One region of the Methylotenera sp. E1MeOHC1 genome, then DNA from elsewhere that is predicted to be linked to it. Evidence: riboswitches for the same ligand, from Rfam matches in the RefSeq annotation. Region 1 holds a riboswitch; the other holds the start of a gene.
The links. Region 1 has a riboswitch for cyclic di-GMP ahead of ACSSU7_RS09060 (sensor histidine kinase). Riboswitches for the same ligand answer to the same signal wherever they lie in the genome.

Region 1 (8,131 bases):
GGTAAAAGGTTTCTTTGTGCTGCTTACCGATGTAAGCGCGATTAAAGAGGCAGAAGCGGCATTGCGCGGGAGTGAAGAGCGCTATCGCTCAGTAGTGCAAGACCAAACCGAGGTGATTGCAAGGCTACGCGCTGATGGTACCTATATTTTTGTGAATGATGTGTATTGCCGTTTTTTTGGTAAAACTACAGCCGAGCTGATTGGCTCTACATGGCAGCCGGTTGTGTATCCAGACGATTTGCAGCGCGTAACTGAAGAGTTAGCGATGATGTCGTTTGTTAACCCTGTGGTCACGATTGAAAACCGCGTATTCTCTGCAAATGGTGAGGTGCGCTGGATGCAGTTTAGCAATCGAGGGGTGTTTGATGAACAGCAGCAGCTTATCGAGATTCAGTCGGTTGGGCGCGATATTAGTGACCGTAAGCATGCAGAAGAAGAGGTACAGAAGCTAGCATACAAGGACCCGTTAACCGGTTTATCTAATCGGCGCTTAATGCTGGATAGGTTGCGGATTGCCTTGGCGACCTCTGCACGTACCATGCAGTATGGCGCCTTATTATTCCTGGATTTAGATAAATTTAAGGTCATTAACGATACGCAAGGCCATGGTGATGGTGATTTGCTATTGATTGAGGTGGCAAAAAGAATCTCGACATGTGTGCGTGAGGTGGATACGGTTGCGCGTCAAGGCGGTGACGAGTTTGTCGTGCTGGTAGAGCGCTTAGGCGATAGCTTAGAAGAAGCCTCGCGCACGGTGGCAAAGATTGCAGAAACCATACGTTTGGCGCTGGCCGAGCCATACCAAATTAATAATGTGCATATCCATAGCTCATCCAGTATTGGAATCTCGCTATTTTGTGGTCATGATAAAGATATCGATGAGCTGATCAAGCGTGCCGATATGGCGATGTATCAGGCAAAAGATGGCGGCCGTAACCGAACGCGCTTTTTTGACCCGCAAATGCAGGAGCTGGTAGAGGTGCGCGCTACCTTGGAGTCTGATTTACACAATGCACTGGAGACTGAGCAATTTGAGCTGCATTATCAGCTACAGGTGGATCATGAAAATAAACCCATCGGTGCAGAAGCCCTGATTCGCTGGGTACACCCGCAACGTGGCATGATTTCCCCCGCGCATTTTATTCCGGTGGCTGAAGAAAGTGCATTGATTCTCAATATAGGCGATTGGGTGCTGGATGAAGCTTGTCGCCAGATTGCGGTGTGGAGCACCAATGCGAAAATGTGTGATTTGGTGTTGGCAGTGAATATCAGCGCACAGCAATTTAAGCAAGCGCATTTTGTAGATCAGGTGATTGCGGCGATTCATAAGCATGGGATAGATCCCACCCGGCTAAAATTGGAGTTAACCGAAAGCGTAGCGCTGGATGACATTACGGATGTGATTGCCAAAAAGAACCTGCTAAGACAAAAGGTAGGAGTGACGCTGTCTTTGGATGATTTTGGTACTGGGTTCTCTTCACTCTCTTATTTAAAACGCTTACCGCTAGACCAGATTAAGATTGATCAAAGTTTTGTGCGCGATATCACTACCGATAAAAGTGATGCGGTGATGGTGAAAACCATTATTGATATGGCGCAGAACTTTAGCTTAAATGTGATTGCTGAAGGTGTAGAGACCGAGGCGCAGCTGTCATTTCTAAAAGAACACCAATGTATGGCGTATCAAGGCTATTTATTTAGCAAGCCGCTACCTATTGAGCAGTTTGATGCCTTAATGCAGGACTATGCGCATCATGGCAATATCACCAAGCTAGTTTAGCCTACGCCTGCCTTGCAGCTTACCAGTGCTGCGTTTCTTCCCTATTAATTGGCTTCTGTCAGCATGTGTGCCACGGCACGTTTAAACGGTGAGATGCGGTTACCTATACGCAAAGATGCCGCCCTGATGAGGCGTGCCGGTATGGTGTCATTCCCATACAACTTAGCAATGGCATGTGTGGCAAGAAACAGCGGGCGTGTTTTCAGGCGGTGTTTTCTTGCATAACGTTCGAGCAGGGCGCTGGCGGCGATATTGCTGCTCCGTGATTTAGCCGCTTTGATTTCATTAGCAAGCACATCCACGCCAGATAATCCAAAATTAAAGCCATGTGCAGTCACTGGGTGCATACCTACGGCGGCATCGCCGATTAACGCGCAGCGTTTTGCCACCAGCTGGCTGGCGTAGGCGGTGACTAAGGGGTAAGCATGGCGTGTTGATGCCAATTGCATCGTGCCTAATCTATGCTTAAAGCGTGTTGCCATTTCCTCATTAAAATCGGCTTCGCTTAATGACATCAGCTGTTGGATATCTGTAGCGGGCAAGGTAATGACCACGGAGGAGCGCATGCCATTCATTGGTAATAGCGCTAGGGTTTGGCCGTAGTCAAACCACTCCCATGCTACGTGATGATGCGGGATACTATGTTCCATCACGCATACCATCATGCTTTTGCCAAAGTCATGCATGGTGGCAGGGATGCCCATTGCGCGTCTGGTTTCAGAAAAACGGCTATCTGCCGCCACCAGTAGCTGCGCTTTTATTTTGTCACCATTGGCAAGGCTGATATATGCCCCGTCATTATCGGTGCTGATTGCGGTAATGACGGACTCGGTGAGCAGCGTGATATCAGGCGATGATTTTACAGTGTCATATGCCGCTTTGCGGATAAGGTGATTGGCAACTAAATAGCCTAAAGACGTGGTTTTATTGGCATCGTGTTCGATGTGCATTGCATACAGCGATGGGCCGTTGAGCACCCGCGCATCGCGCAATAATGAAATGGCGTTGTTATCAATACGCTCCCACAAACCAAGTGTTTGGATGACTTGCGCAGAGTGGTGTGTCAGTGCAATTTCACGGCCATCAAAAGCTGGGTCTGCCAACGTGGACTCTGGCTGGCGTTCAAGTACAGCAATGCTTAGGCCGCATCCGGCAACCGCCTGTGCAAAACATAATCCAGATGGGCCTGCGCCCACAATCACAATATCAAAATGCAACATGATTCAACCAAGAGGTATTGGGGTTGGAAAGATTGCTTATGATTGCGCTAAATACCCAAGCCGGTATTGATTCAGGTCAACCCGCGATGGTTTTAGATGGCGTTATGTTGGTTGTGATGGCCTAGCCTTTTTGCTTGATAGCGAGCACGGCCTGATTGCGTAGCGTGCGCAGTAAAGACAGCTGTCTGGTTGAAACTTGCATGCTATTGGCTTGCTCCATATCTGCGTAAAACATGCCCAGTGCTTTATTGTTAACCATAATGGGCAGCAGTAAAAAGCTTTGTGATGATACCGCTTGCCTGTACCACTGCGGAATCTTAGCCGCTACATTTGCTGCCGCAATATCCTCGAGCATTAAGTCTGCTCCCTTGCTAATCGCAAGATGGAATACATCCGGGGTGAAGTCCAAACCAAACCTGAACTTCTTCAGCGCGAGATCAATATCATGACCAAAGCCAAAGCGTGCCGCCATTTGGTTGTTTTTGACATCTCGAATAAACAGGAGGGTGCGGTTAAAGCCCATGCCACGGTGCATGGTTTCCAGCACCATCTGCATAATGTCATTGAGCTGGTGCTCTTCAATCAGGGTGTTGGTAACTTCTTGGATGCCTTCGGTGAGTATAGACTCTGCATCCGGTTTTGCGGCTTCGCTATTTTTTCCATCCGGTGCCTCTGGGGTAATGCCTAGCGATGCGAGTTCCGCGTCTTCAGGCTCGCTGTGCTGGATCGCCTCAGCCCTAGCGCCAACCCAGGTGTTAACCCGCGTCATTAGCTGGCTTTGCGTCACATTGATGCCGACGATCCGAGCGCGCGCCGCTAGCTCATCTAAAGCGCTTTCCATGGATTTACGTAATTGCTGTTCTGAAACGCTAAGTGCACCTTCGTAGCGTGCTGTGAGCTGTTTGAGCGCCTTGGCTTTGTCGGTGACATTGCCATTGCTGGCAACCATGCATAATTCATTGGCAAGGTTAACCGTCAGCGACAAGTTTTCCAGCTCACCACTCGGTTTGATGGCCTTATCACCGGTTATTTTACGCATGCCGGCAATTAGTCTAGGTGGGAAGTTCCAGCTCTTGGCAACGCCTATGCCTAGCTCGTTGTAGGTCATGCCCAGTACTTTCACTGAGGCTTTGTCTTCGCTATCGCCTTGCTCCATCAGGCGTGCAACTTGTTGGCTTTCTTCAAAAAAGTAAAAGCTGGCGAGTAGTTTGCCTAAGTTGCGAAACATAGAACAAATAATCGCTTCTTCTGTATTCCTGACATGGCTAGTCGGGGCTAGTTGTGCTGCGACGATACCCGCAAAGAAGGATGACAATACGTCGTCTTTGAGCTGGGATGCCTGTGCCTTGTTTTGCAGAAAATCAAGCAATATCAATGACATTGCCACATTGCGGATGGTTTCAAAGCCTAAAATGACCACGGCCTTGGAAATGGTGTTGATATGGCCGCCAAATTGTCCATAAGTGACGGTGTTGACCAGTTTTAATAATTTATTGGTGAGCGCAAAATCATTTAAGATACTCTGCGCTAGCGCGTTGTTGCTGGCGGAGTCGTCATCAGCCAGCCGATTGATTTCGCTAATGGTGTGTGACAGTGCCGGAAAATCACTTTTGCTGCGCATGCGTCGCAGTAAGAAATCCATCGTACTATGTGCATCTACAGGCTTATGCTCGCCTTGTACTGGCTTTAGGTAGTCCTGCAAGGCTTGCCGCATGCTATCGGCACCCGCGTACCTGTCTTCTGGCGCTTTGCTCGTAGCCTTAAGGATAATGCTTTCTAGCGCTTCATCAAGATGGATCTGCATGGCTTGCTGGGGTGTGATGCCAGCCTTGGCTAGAGCCGTAGGCTTTTTTGCTTTTTCGATAAATGGCAGCCCTGTTACCAGCTCATGTAACAATACTCCCAATGCAAAGATATCTGTGGCAACTGTAGCCTTGTCGCCAGAGATGAGCTCGGGTGCAGTATAGGGTGTGACCGGCTGCGCCTGTTGGCTGTTTGTGGCAAGGTTAGCCATGCCGATGCCTATTAGCCTAGGGGTCTGATCGTCGGCAATCATGATGTGTTCTGCTTGTAGCGCTAAAGGCAGTAGGCCTTGCGCGTGCGCGTAGCTCACTGCTTCAAGCAGGTCTGCAATCATTTGCACGGCTTGCGTGGCCGTCCATGATTGAGATGATTTTAATTGCTGCGATAGCGTGCTGCCATTAACCAATGCATAGACCAAATAAGGCGCGCCATTATATTCACCGGCATCTAGTAAGGTGACTATGCTCTTGTGCTGTAATTTGCTGACAATGCGTACCTGCGGTAATAAAGCATCTAGCGGTAAATCACCGTTGGGCAGCAGTTTAATCAGCACCTCGCGTTCCATGTGGGGGTCACGGGCTAAATAGACGGTATTTTGCTTGCTTTCATCAAGCTTACGTAGCAATTCAAAGCGGCCTATTTTGCTGAGCATGGGGTTTTCCTGACGGGGTGTGATTTTGCTGGTGATTAACACTGGGTCTGCTGATGTGAGTGCCACATCATTCTGTGCCCGTTCTTTTGCAAAATTCACACCTAATCTTGTTATGTCATCTTAAAGTGTTTATACGGTTACATCATATCACTAGGCTTGGTGGCTAGCATCAAATACGGTGGGGTTGTAGTCGATGGTTGTGATGCATGGCTAAACTTAGCATAGAGGCTATTCACTAGAATGGGTGGTTGACGGATTTTTAAAATCTACTGATACTCACGCAGCACTACATTTGAAAAAGGCAAACTCTGCTGAAAAGCGAGGGCGCAAAATCACCGGTCTAAGGGGCGTCAGTTCTAAGATAGCGGGAGTACCAGATGTGCGGGGTTCCCCGTATCTCTATGCATAACTCCCATATTATCTACAGTTCTCCTTGGTTATTAGGAACGAGGTTAGTACTTTTGTGGGAGACAACATGTTATTGCACCAGCCTACTGTTGATGCTTTGATCGACAGCATGACCCCAAGCGCCGATGAGGTTCAGTCGCGTAAGGATGTGCTTGAGTTCAGCGAGCGAGATTCTCAGTTGCTCAAGGAGCTGGGGCCTTTACTTGCGCCACTTGAAAACACCTTTGCCGATTTGTTCTCCCGGTATCTGGATGCCCACCCGGAGATGGGTGCTAGCCTGAGTAATCCTGAGCAGCTGTCAAAGCTTAAACAAATACAACAAGAATATTTTAAGCAAGTCTTTGCGGGTGATTACGGCGCTGACTATATCAAAAGCCGTTTGCGTGTAGGTATTACTTATCAGCAAATAGGCTTGGAGCCGCGCTGGTATCTAGGCGCATACCGTAAGTATTTATCTTGGGTACTCCCAGAAGTGATGCGTTTGGTGGGTAACGATGCTGAACGCTTTCTCGCCTATTCCAGTGCGATTAATAAAATCGCGATGTTCGACTCTGAGCTTTCTCTCTCTGCATATTTCCATGCCGACCATGAAATGTTGCGCTTACTCGCACAAGTGTTTGAAAGTAATCTAGAGGCCGTGATTATTACAGACGTGAAGGGGCATATGCTTCATGTTAATAAATCAGTGGCTAAGATTACGGGATACGCTTCCGACGCGCTCATCGGCAAGCCCTTACAAAACCTGTTGGCAGAGCTGGAGCCCACCCTATATCAGGATGTTTGGACGACGGTGATTGCTGGCGGCCAGTGGCAAGGGGAAATCTGGCTCAGAAATCAGCAGGGTGATGATTATCTGGCGTGGATGAATATGAACGCCGTTAAAGATGCGGCAGGGAAAGTGACGCAAGTGATTGCGGAGTTCTCAGATATCACTGCCTTCAAACAGACACAGGAAGCCTTGGCCGAACGTACAGAAGAACTTGCTAACTCTAATCGTGAGCTTGAGCAGTTTGCCTATGTGGCCTCACACGATTTGCAAGAACCTTTGCGCATGGTGGCTAGCTATACGCAGCTATTGGCACGACGCTATAAAGACAAGCTGGATCAGGATGCAAATGAGTTTATCGGCTACGCGGTAGATGGTGCTACGCGCATGCAAGCACTGATTATTGACTTACTGACTATGTCGCGTATTGGCACCCATGGTAAGCAAATGGAGACATGCGAAACCTCAGTGGCATTAGAGCGCGCGGTATCAAACTTACGCTTGGCGATTGAGGAATCCGGCGCGGTAGTGAATCGTGACCCCATGCCTAGACTGGATGCGGATGTTTCCCAGCTTACACAGTTGTTCCAGAACCTGATTGGCAACGGTATCAAGTTTCGTGGAGACACCTCTCCGATTATTCATATAGGCGCAGAGAAAAAAGAGGGAGAGTGGTTATTCTCCGTACGCGATAACGGCATCGGTATCGCTCCAGATTTCTTTGAGCGTATTTTTATTATCTTTCAGCGCTTGCATGGTAAGCATGAGTATCCTGGCACTGGCATTGGCCTCTCTGTGTGCAAGAAAATCGTTGAAAGACACGGCGGAAAGATTTGGATAGAATCCGAAGTCGGTAAGGGTGCAGTTTTTTATTTTACTTTGCCTATACATCATGGGGAAAGGAAACATCATGGAGAGTGAAGTGAGTAGGCAGGTTGAGTTTTTATTAGCTGAGGACAACCCCGGCGACGTTAGATTAACGCAGGAAGCATTGCGTGAAAGTAAGATAAGTAACAACCTAAATGTGGTTAAAGATGGTGTAGAGGCGCTAGCCTTTTTACGTAGAGAGGGCCAATACGCAAATGCACCAACCCCTGATGTGGTGCTGCTAGACCTTAATTTACCTAAAAAAGATGGGCGTGAGGTGTTGGCTGAGATTAAATCAGACCCGCTGCTTAAGCGTATTCCTGTGGTGATTGTGACTTCTTCTGAAGCTGAAAAAGACATCCTGCGTACTTACGATTTACATGCAAATTGCTACGTGAGCAAACCTGTGGATTTAGACCAGTTTATCAAGGTGATTCAGGCCATAGAAAGCTTCTGGCTCACGATCGTTAAATTACCATCGGACGTTAAAGATTAACTGCGTTATGGGGGCTCTATGAGTAGCACGGCACTGACCATTTTATTGGTTGAAGATAATCCAGGTGATATTCGCTTGGTGCAGGAGCTATTGGCGGCAGACCAGAGTGAGAGTTTCACTTTAGTCACGGCTGATCGCC
Region 2 (8,131 bases), 1.1 Mb from region 1:
TACCAGCGTTGATAATTTGCACCCTTGTTCTCGTGCCATCGCAAGCAAGGCTAATATAGGAAGTACCGCATCACGCGTTGCAAGTGCCTCCAACTTTTTACCACATCGCATGATGTCGCTACCGACTAGGAACCCACCATTCGCCTCAAAACCAACGACCAGGCCAGCAGATTGCTGACTGGCTTGTTTCATCGCTGCGATGACATAAGGAGAACCGATTTTAGTCCGTATCACTCGACTAAACCATGCAGATTTCTCAGTCAGAGAATTACTGCTGACAGGCGTCACCACGACATCCGAAGCAAGATATTTAGCACAGAGAATACCGACTAGATCACCACGCAACCACTGCCCTAGCTCATCACCGATGAGGGGTCGATCAGCATCGCCATCAGTAGAAAATATAGCATCAAAATTGTGCTCCTTTGCCCAAGTGGATGCCTGGATGACATCTTCAGGCCGAACCGCTTCGGTATCGATAGGCACGAACTCATTAGTGCGTCCCAATGCAATCACTTCAACGCCGAGTGCTTCCAAGATTGTACGCAACAAATCTCTAGCGACGCCTGAATGCTCATAGACTGCAACGCGAAGCCCTTTTAAATTAGCCTCGCCAAAAAAGTCGAGATAGCGCTGAATATAATGCGCTTCAACCGCTTTATCAGCTAGCGGTAATGGAGTACGCATCACCGCTTCAGGCAGATTAACCACGGCTTGCTGAATGGCAAGCTCGTCTGCTTTCAAGACTTCACCTTTTAGGCCGTAGAACTTGATGCCATTACGGTCAAATGGAATGTGGCTACCGGTGACAACAATGGCAGCGGCATTTTGGTGTTGGGCATAGCAGGCAAGCGCCGGTGTTGGCAACGCACCGGCATATACGACTTGACCGCCGCAATTTGTAATAGCTGCCGCACAGACGCTTGCAATGTATGGGCTGCTTGGCCGTAAATCGTGACCTAATATTACCTTAGCAGCTTTACCTGCCTTATCAATTAACTCTGTTTTATTAACAGAAATAGACTTAGCAACCACTTCTTGCAAAAAAGCAGCGGTGTATGCATAACAGACGGTATCTGTCATGCTTTCCACTAGGCCACGTACGCCACTGGTGCCAAAGCGCACACCACTACTTGCCATCAGTGTATCTACATCGATCTTTTTAGTGATCATTTTCAACTTTTTGCAGATAAATTAATTAAACTAGCATTTAGCCATTATCTTTAAATCAACTTTATTAAGCATGCGATCATAAGTCTCTTTATCGGTTCTATAGCATGCGCAGGCCTCGTGCTCTAGGCCTTCTACATTGTGAATCACTACGTACCCCCTGCTGTAACCAATCAGATTCTTATGCTGTAGTGCGAGTGCTGCTTTTGTTACGCCTACTCGCCTTACCCCAAGCATATGCGCAAGTAAATCCTGTGTAATATAAAAAGATTCTGACTGTGCACGGTCTCTAATCATGAGTAATAAACGGGCAAGTCGCTCTTCTACAAAGTGAAAGCGATTACAAATAGCAGCCTGTACCAGTTGACTAAATGATACACAAAGATAACGATTTAAATGCTCTTTTAATGTAGGGCTGCGCTCAAGGCTATTTAAAAAAGATGTTGAGTCGATACGGATGGCGGAGCCTGTCTTTTGCACCAATGCAGTAAACGGCGCACGATTAACACCCAGCATGAGCGTAATGCCTAACATGCCTTCGTTCCCAATCATGACCACCTCCATCCCCCTACTTTCCTCGATTGGCGCCACTAAAGAAATGATACTATCAATAGGAAAGTACACGTAATTAATTAGGTCATCACGCTTAGTAAGCACATCAGCATAGACGAGTTGAGTTAACTCACATCTCTTTATTAGGGTTTCAAACTCGTTATCGGGAAGATCAGCTAATAGATGATTTACAAATGAAATAGCTTTAGTAGGCAAAGTATCCTCCCATGGTGTTTGATGAAACTTTGTTAATAGCAAATATTAAAAATGGAATGAAATCACCATTTATAAAAACCGCTAGTCAATAGTGCCTAGTCTGTAAATCAACAAAATAACTGAAAGAATAATGTTTAGTCCGTACGTTAAGCCACTTAGGATTATGAATAGTAATCAATCGTACTAACTTGAGCATATGTAGAACCAATATGCACATCTCTATATTGCACTACACCATTATCTAAAACCTAAGAAACTATTTAACTAGATCATAAAATCACTATTAAATCTGCAACTTTCTATCTTTTAATATTTGAAAAAAATTTCTTTCATTATAAATATCACCTCCTTTATTTTATTGGTCTAACTTGCTCATATGTGCGGTAGGCAACATATAAGCCATTGAATATATTAGTTATTTTAGTAAAAATAATTTGTTGATTTTAAAAAATAGTATATAGTGCAGCTGTTGTTGAAGTTGTTAAAAGCAAACTTATCGAAAGGTAAGCACGCAAAATTACCGGTCTACAGGCTTATGCCATGACAGCGGGATTGCCGGCTTCAGATTGAATTTGTGTACGTCATCAATAAGCTAAAAAAATAGGATGAATATCTAAAGCTAAGCAGGCCAATATCGGCTGTTTAGTGGTCAAAATAATCTGTTCATACTGGTACCATTGTTGGCTAAGCCCTTAACTTAAGGAGCTACGACCTTGTATTGTCTACTCGTTTCAATTTTAAAAAAATTTAAAGTTACTCTATCTATCGTCAAGCCAAAGCCGCCCATATTGCTTGGCTTCCTACTATTTATCTCATGGAGTACCGCTAGCTGGGCTGCAACTTATTATGTAGATACAAAAGGAAGTGATACCAATCTTGGCACAAGTCTAAGCTTTCCCTTTAAAACGATACAAAAGTCGATGAATACAGCGGTTGCTGGCGATACCGTATATGTACGTGGTGGCGTTTATCGCGAACGGGTTGACGTTTTTAAAGGCGGTGGCACTAGTGCAGATAAGATGTTGCATGTATTAGCTTATGAGAATGAAACCCCGATGATTAGAGGTTCTGATCAGGTAACTGGTTGGAGCTTGCATAGTGGCAACATCTGGAAAAAAACCAACTGGGCATACAATAGCCAGCAAGTCTTCGTCGGCGGTGGCGACAGCCCATCACTCCAGCAGATTGGTATGCCAAAGCTTTATACTACCTTTGAGTATCCAAAGCCTGTAGGGAGTGGTGTCAGTTCCATGGTTCCTGGTAGCTTCTATTACGACGCATCAAGTTTAACTTTATATGTCTGGCTAGCCGATGGTGCTGATCCAAACTTTAGAATGGTCGAAGCCAGCACACGCCAACGTCTGTTTTTTATGGGTGTGCCATACATACACCTCAAAGGCTTCGTGTTTCGTCACAGCAACTCATCTGCCTATGCAAAAATGGCACCAGCGGTAGAGTTGAGTTCTAATTCTATTATTGAAATGTCAGACATTCAATACACTGACTTTGCTGGTCTAAGTATGGGTTACTTACAAACTGGCGCACAAGCACTTAACTGCAATGTCAGTAACAATGGTAACTCCGGGATTAATGCTGCAGGCAGCTACAATTTTAGAGTCTTCAACGTCAAAATGAATAATAACAACACACGAAAATTTAATGCGCTTTGGCATGCTGGTGGCTTAAAAGCGACAACTAAAGCCTATGGCACAGTCGAGTATAGTGAAATTGGTTTCAATAACGGCTCTGGCATCTGGTTTGATTATGCCAATAGCGGTAGCGCCATCACCATCCGTAATAACTACATACACGACAATGGGCCGCTAGACGCAGCAATTTTCTTTGAGGTAAGCAAAAACGGACGTATTTACAATAACATTATTGCGAATAACCAACGTCGAGGCATTTATATCTCTGCTTCAGATAATACGCAGGTTTATAACAACACCATTTTTGGCACCGGCGGCTATGCTGGCATTGAGGTTGGTGGCATGCCACGCACTGGCGCCACACTGATAGACAATATAATTCAAAACAACATCATCAGTCACGGCACAAGCAAGTATGATTTATTGATAGCAGTAGCTAATGGAACAACGATTAGCGGTAACTCAAGTGACTACAATAACTACTTCCGCCCTGGTAGTGCTATTCAGTTAAGTTTAGGCATACTTTACTCCAACCTTAGCAGCTTCTCCACAGCGACCAAGATGGATACTCACAGCATGAGTATCGATTCGCGTTTTGCTTCACTAGCACAACCTACGACTGCTAAAAGTTACGCGGTTGATGCCGCTAGCGCAACTATCGATAGCGGCATCGCAAATGCAAGTGTAGGTTTTGACTATTTAAATGTAAAACGCCCAGATGGAAACGCTTTCGACTTAGGGGCTTTTGAAACCATAGGTGGAGCCACGAATACCGATACTAATGACACCATTGCACCAATTATCAGCGTCTATTCCCCAGCACCCAATTCGGTCGTTACCTTAGGGTCTTCGGTTACGATTAAAGCAAAAGCCACCGATAATGTAAGAGTTAAACTAATGAGCATGTATGTAGATGGTGGCTCTAACACTAAATCTAGTAGCGATGAAGTTTCCTATACATGGAGTTCAGCTGGAGCTAGAGTTGGTACACATACCATTTCAATTTCTGCAATTGATGATAAAAACAATATAGGAAAGAAAACCTTAACTTTTGTCGTCAAGTAGATACACTAGCCAATGTTTTATAATATTGGCTAGTATCTTCAAGACAATAGTTTAGTTAGTTTGTGTTGTACTCTCTGGTGGGGCCACAATAACCGTTGTGCTGTCACCAGATTCTCCAGCCTTCCCTTGTGCGCCAGTCTCACCTTGGTCGCCCTCATTACCTTTAACACCAGTATCGCCGGTATCACCCTGATAGCCTTGAGCGCCCCGCTCACCTGTCGCTCCAGCTGGTCCAGGAATAGCTTCTGGTGCTGGCACATTAACTACCGTAGGCTTATCACAAGCCGTCAGACCAAGCACCGTTAACATTAAAGCGATTAATAGATAGTGATTCATATCAGATCCTTTAGCAATTCTAAACAATACAGGTAGCTATATTAAGTAAAGGCAAGATAAAGCACCGTGCGTTAACGTACACAATCCAAAAAGTAAGACTCCGCACTTAAACACTGAGAACATGCGTATCACGTTATTAATCAGACTATTTTTAATCAATAATGGATGTCAATACTAGAAAGCACTCAATCTAACTCATACAAATATCAACGAAGCAATAATTAAGTGCTTTCTGTGATTGCATAACCATCAACTATCTACCTTTATGTTCGTTGATGCACAGACCTATATGTTCTCTAACGGATAATTAGCAACATGCTAAATCATATCCTCGTGCTAACAAATAATCCTATTGAGGCTAAAATGCTTCAAGATGTGCTTGGGCAATCAAAAAGCTTATTTAAGATTGAATGGTTGACACTACTATCTAGTGGAATTGAACGTCTCAATCAAAGCGGCATTGATGCGATTATCGTAAATCTATCGCTGCCTGATAGTAACGGCATCGATACTTTCGACCAATTATTCGCTACCGCTTCGCATACACCAATACTCACGCTAAGTTTGTCTGAACAATCAAAATTAGCAAAGAAATCTGTAGCACATGGCGCGCAAGGTAACCTGTCAAAAGCATATTTAGATAGCAAGGCCATACCGCAAGCTTTGCTTAATATTATTCAACGAAAGAGCGCTGAAGAGGCGCTAAATCAAGAAAAAAATCGGGCAGAAATTGCCCTTAACTCAATTAACGATGCAGTGATATGCACCGACTTATCAGCCCATATAGACTACCTTAATTCTAGTGCAATAAAAATGACAGGGTGGTCAAAAAAAGATGCATACGGACTTGATATCAAAAAAGTGTTTAATATCATTGATGGCTCAACACACGAGCCACCTTCAGAAAATCCAGTTTATTTGGTGTTAGATAAAAATGAACCTATGGGGTTAAATGCTGACACTTTACTTATTCGGCGTGATGGCATGGAGTTAGCGATAGAAGACTCGGTATCGCCTATTCGCAATCAAAAAGGTGAAATGACAGGGGTTGTTATTGTGTTCCATGACATTAGTGCCGCACAAGAGATGACGAAGAAAATGGAACACTTAGCTCAACATGACTTTCTCACTAACCTACCAAATCGCCTATTGTTCAATGACCGTATAGCCCATGCCATTACTTTAGCGCAGAGAACTAATACGCAACTGGCGGTGCTTTTTCTAGACCTCGACAACTTCAAGCATATCAACGACTCCTTAGGCCATGAAACTGGAGATAAGCTATTACAATCGGTCACAGAAAGATTATGCAGCTGCGTACGTAGCTCCGATACCGTTAGTCGTCAAGGTGGAGATGAGTTCGTTATCCTACTGTGTAGTGGTGAATATGGTGTAGATGCTACGTTGACAGCGAATAAGATACTTAAGGCGCTCAGCCTGCCACATCAAATTGCCAAAAATAGTCTATATATTACGACCAGCATTGGTATCAGTCTCTACCCCAATGATGGCCAAGATGCACAATCACTGATTAAAAATGCCGATACCGCCATGTACGGCGCCAAAGAGAGCGGGCGCAATAACTACAAATTTTTTAGCAATGAGATGAATATACGCGCAGTAGAACGACAACTCGTTGAGCACCAACTACGACAGGGACTAGAAAAACAAGAGTTCGAGCTACACTATCAGCCAATGGTGAACCTAAATACAGGCGTTATTACTGGGGCAGAAGCTCTGTTACGTTGGCAACATAGTGAATGGGGCTTCACTACCACCCAGAAATTCATCACAATTGCTGAAGAATGTGGGTTAATTGTACCAATTGGTCATTGGGTAATGCGCGAAGCTTGTATGCAAGCAAAAAAATGGATCAATGCTGATTTACAACCTATAAGGGTAGCTGTAAACATTTCAGCGATTGAGTTTCACCAAAACAACTTTGTTGAAGATATTAGTAATATATTGAATGAAACAGGTTTGGATGCAAACTATCTACAACTTGAAATCACCGAAAGCGCATTGATGCGTGAAGCAGCTTCCAGTGCAGCAATGCTTCAGCGGCTTAGAAATATGGGCGTACAAATTGCCTTAGATGATTTTGGCACGGGCTACTCTAGCCTGAGTTATCTTAAGCAATTTTCAATTGATGTACTCAAAATTGACCAATCATTTGTCAATGACATTCACTCGGTAGCTGATGAGGCAATCATCGTCAGTGCTATTATCGGTATGGGCAACAACCTCAAACTTTGTGTGGTTGCAGAAGGTATAGAGAATAAGACACAGTTGGAATTTCTAAAAATTAAGCACTGCGAAGAAGGTCAAGGTAACTATTTCAGCCCGCCACTTAAAGCTGATGAGTTCGCAAAATTACTCACTGAACACAAGCCTGAACTTGCTGAGGCTTGAACTGCTCAATACAAAATTCCACATATTGCCTATAACGAACAGGCCTAATCTCCATGCATAATGTGTACGCTCTGTCACATCATGTATTTGCTTTTGTCATTAAATCAACCCAGCCTTAAGAAATTATCTAATGATCATCTTAAAATCGTGAAAAAAAAGGTCTATACTCGCTAAATACGAGTGTTTTTACACTTAATCAACGGGTTGTTAATATTGATTGGGCAGCGCTTTATGTCGAATTTATATACCCCACAGCACAATCATCTGCTTGGCGCTTTAGGTGCTGAAGAGTTTAATCGACTATCAGTCAACTTAGAGCCTGTCGACATGCCACTAGGCCAAGTGTTACATGAGCCTGGTGAACAGTTAAAATATGTTTACTTCCCTATCACTTCTATCGTATCAATGCTCTATTTACTAGAAAATGGCGCATCGGCTGAAATTGCGATTGTCGGCAATGAAGGTATCCTCGGCATTTCACTATTCATGGGTGGTGAAACGACGACAAGCCGAGCCGTCGTGCAGAGTGCAGGTATTGGTTACCGACTCAAGGCTAAATTCCTGAAAGAAGAGTTTAAGTTGAATGGGCTGCTGATGAATCTGCTATTGCGTTACACCCAAGCATTAATTACACAGATGGCACAAACTGCTGTTTGCAATCGGCACCACTCCTTAGAACAGCAATTATGCCGATGGCTACTACTGAGCTTAGATAGACTAGAGTCCAATGA

Region 2: it holds a riboswitch for cyclic di-GMP, as region 1 does, so the genes downstream of both, ACSSU7_RS03815 (right-handed parallel beta-helix repeat-containing protein) here and ACSSU7_RS09060 (sensor histidine kinase) in region 1, are expected to answer to the same signal.

Annotation. Positions count from the first base shown of each region.
Region 1 is NZ_CP196025.1:1,921,247-1,929,377, reverse strand. Features, by position in the region: gene ACSSU7_RS09075 (putative bifunctional diguanylate cyclase/phosphodiesterase) at 1-1,780, shown strand, start outside; gene ubiM (5-demethoxyubiquinol-8 5-hydroxylase UbiM) at 1,825-3,000, opposite strand; gene ACSSU7_RS09065 (HDOD domain-containing protein) at 3,122-5,554, opposite strand; cyclic di-GMP riboswitch class I at 5,746-5,833, shown strand; gene ACSSU7_RS09060 (sensor histidine kinase) at 5,931-7,550, shown strand; gene ACSSU7_RS09055 (response regulator) at 7,540-7,992, shown strand; gene ACSSU7_RS09050 (putative bifunctional diguanylate cyclase/phosphodiesterase) at 8,011-8,131, shown strand, end outside.
Region 2 is NZ_CP196025.1:829,732-837,862, forward strand. Features, by position in the region: gene ACSSU7_RS03805 (phosphomannomutase) at 1-1,173, opposite strand, end outside; gene ACSSU7_RS03810 (Crp/Fnr family transcriptional regulator) at 1,204-1,722, opposite strand; cyclic di-GMP riboswitch class I at 2,415-2,498, shown strand; gene ACSSU7_RS03815 (right-handed parallel beta-helix repeat-containing protein) at 2,859-4,652, shown strand; gene ACSSU7_RS03820 (collagen-like triple helix repeat-containing protein) at 4,704-4,988, opposite strand; gene ACSSU7_RS03825 (GGDEF/EAL-containing response regulator) at 5,352-7,400, shown strand; gene ACSSU7_RS03830 (Crp/Fnr family transcriptional regulator) at 7,632-8,131, shown strand, end outside.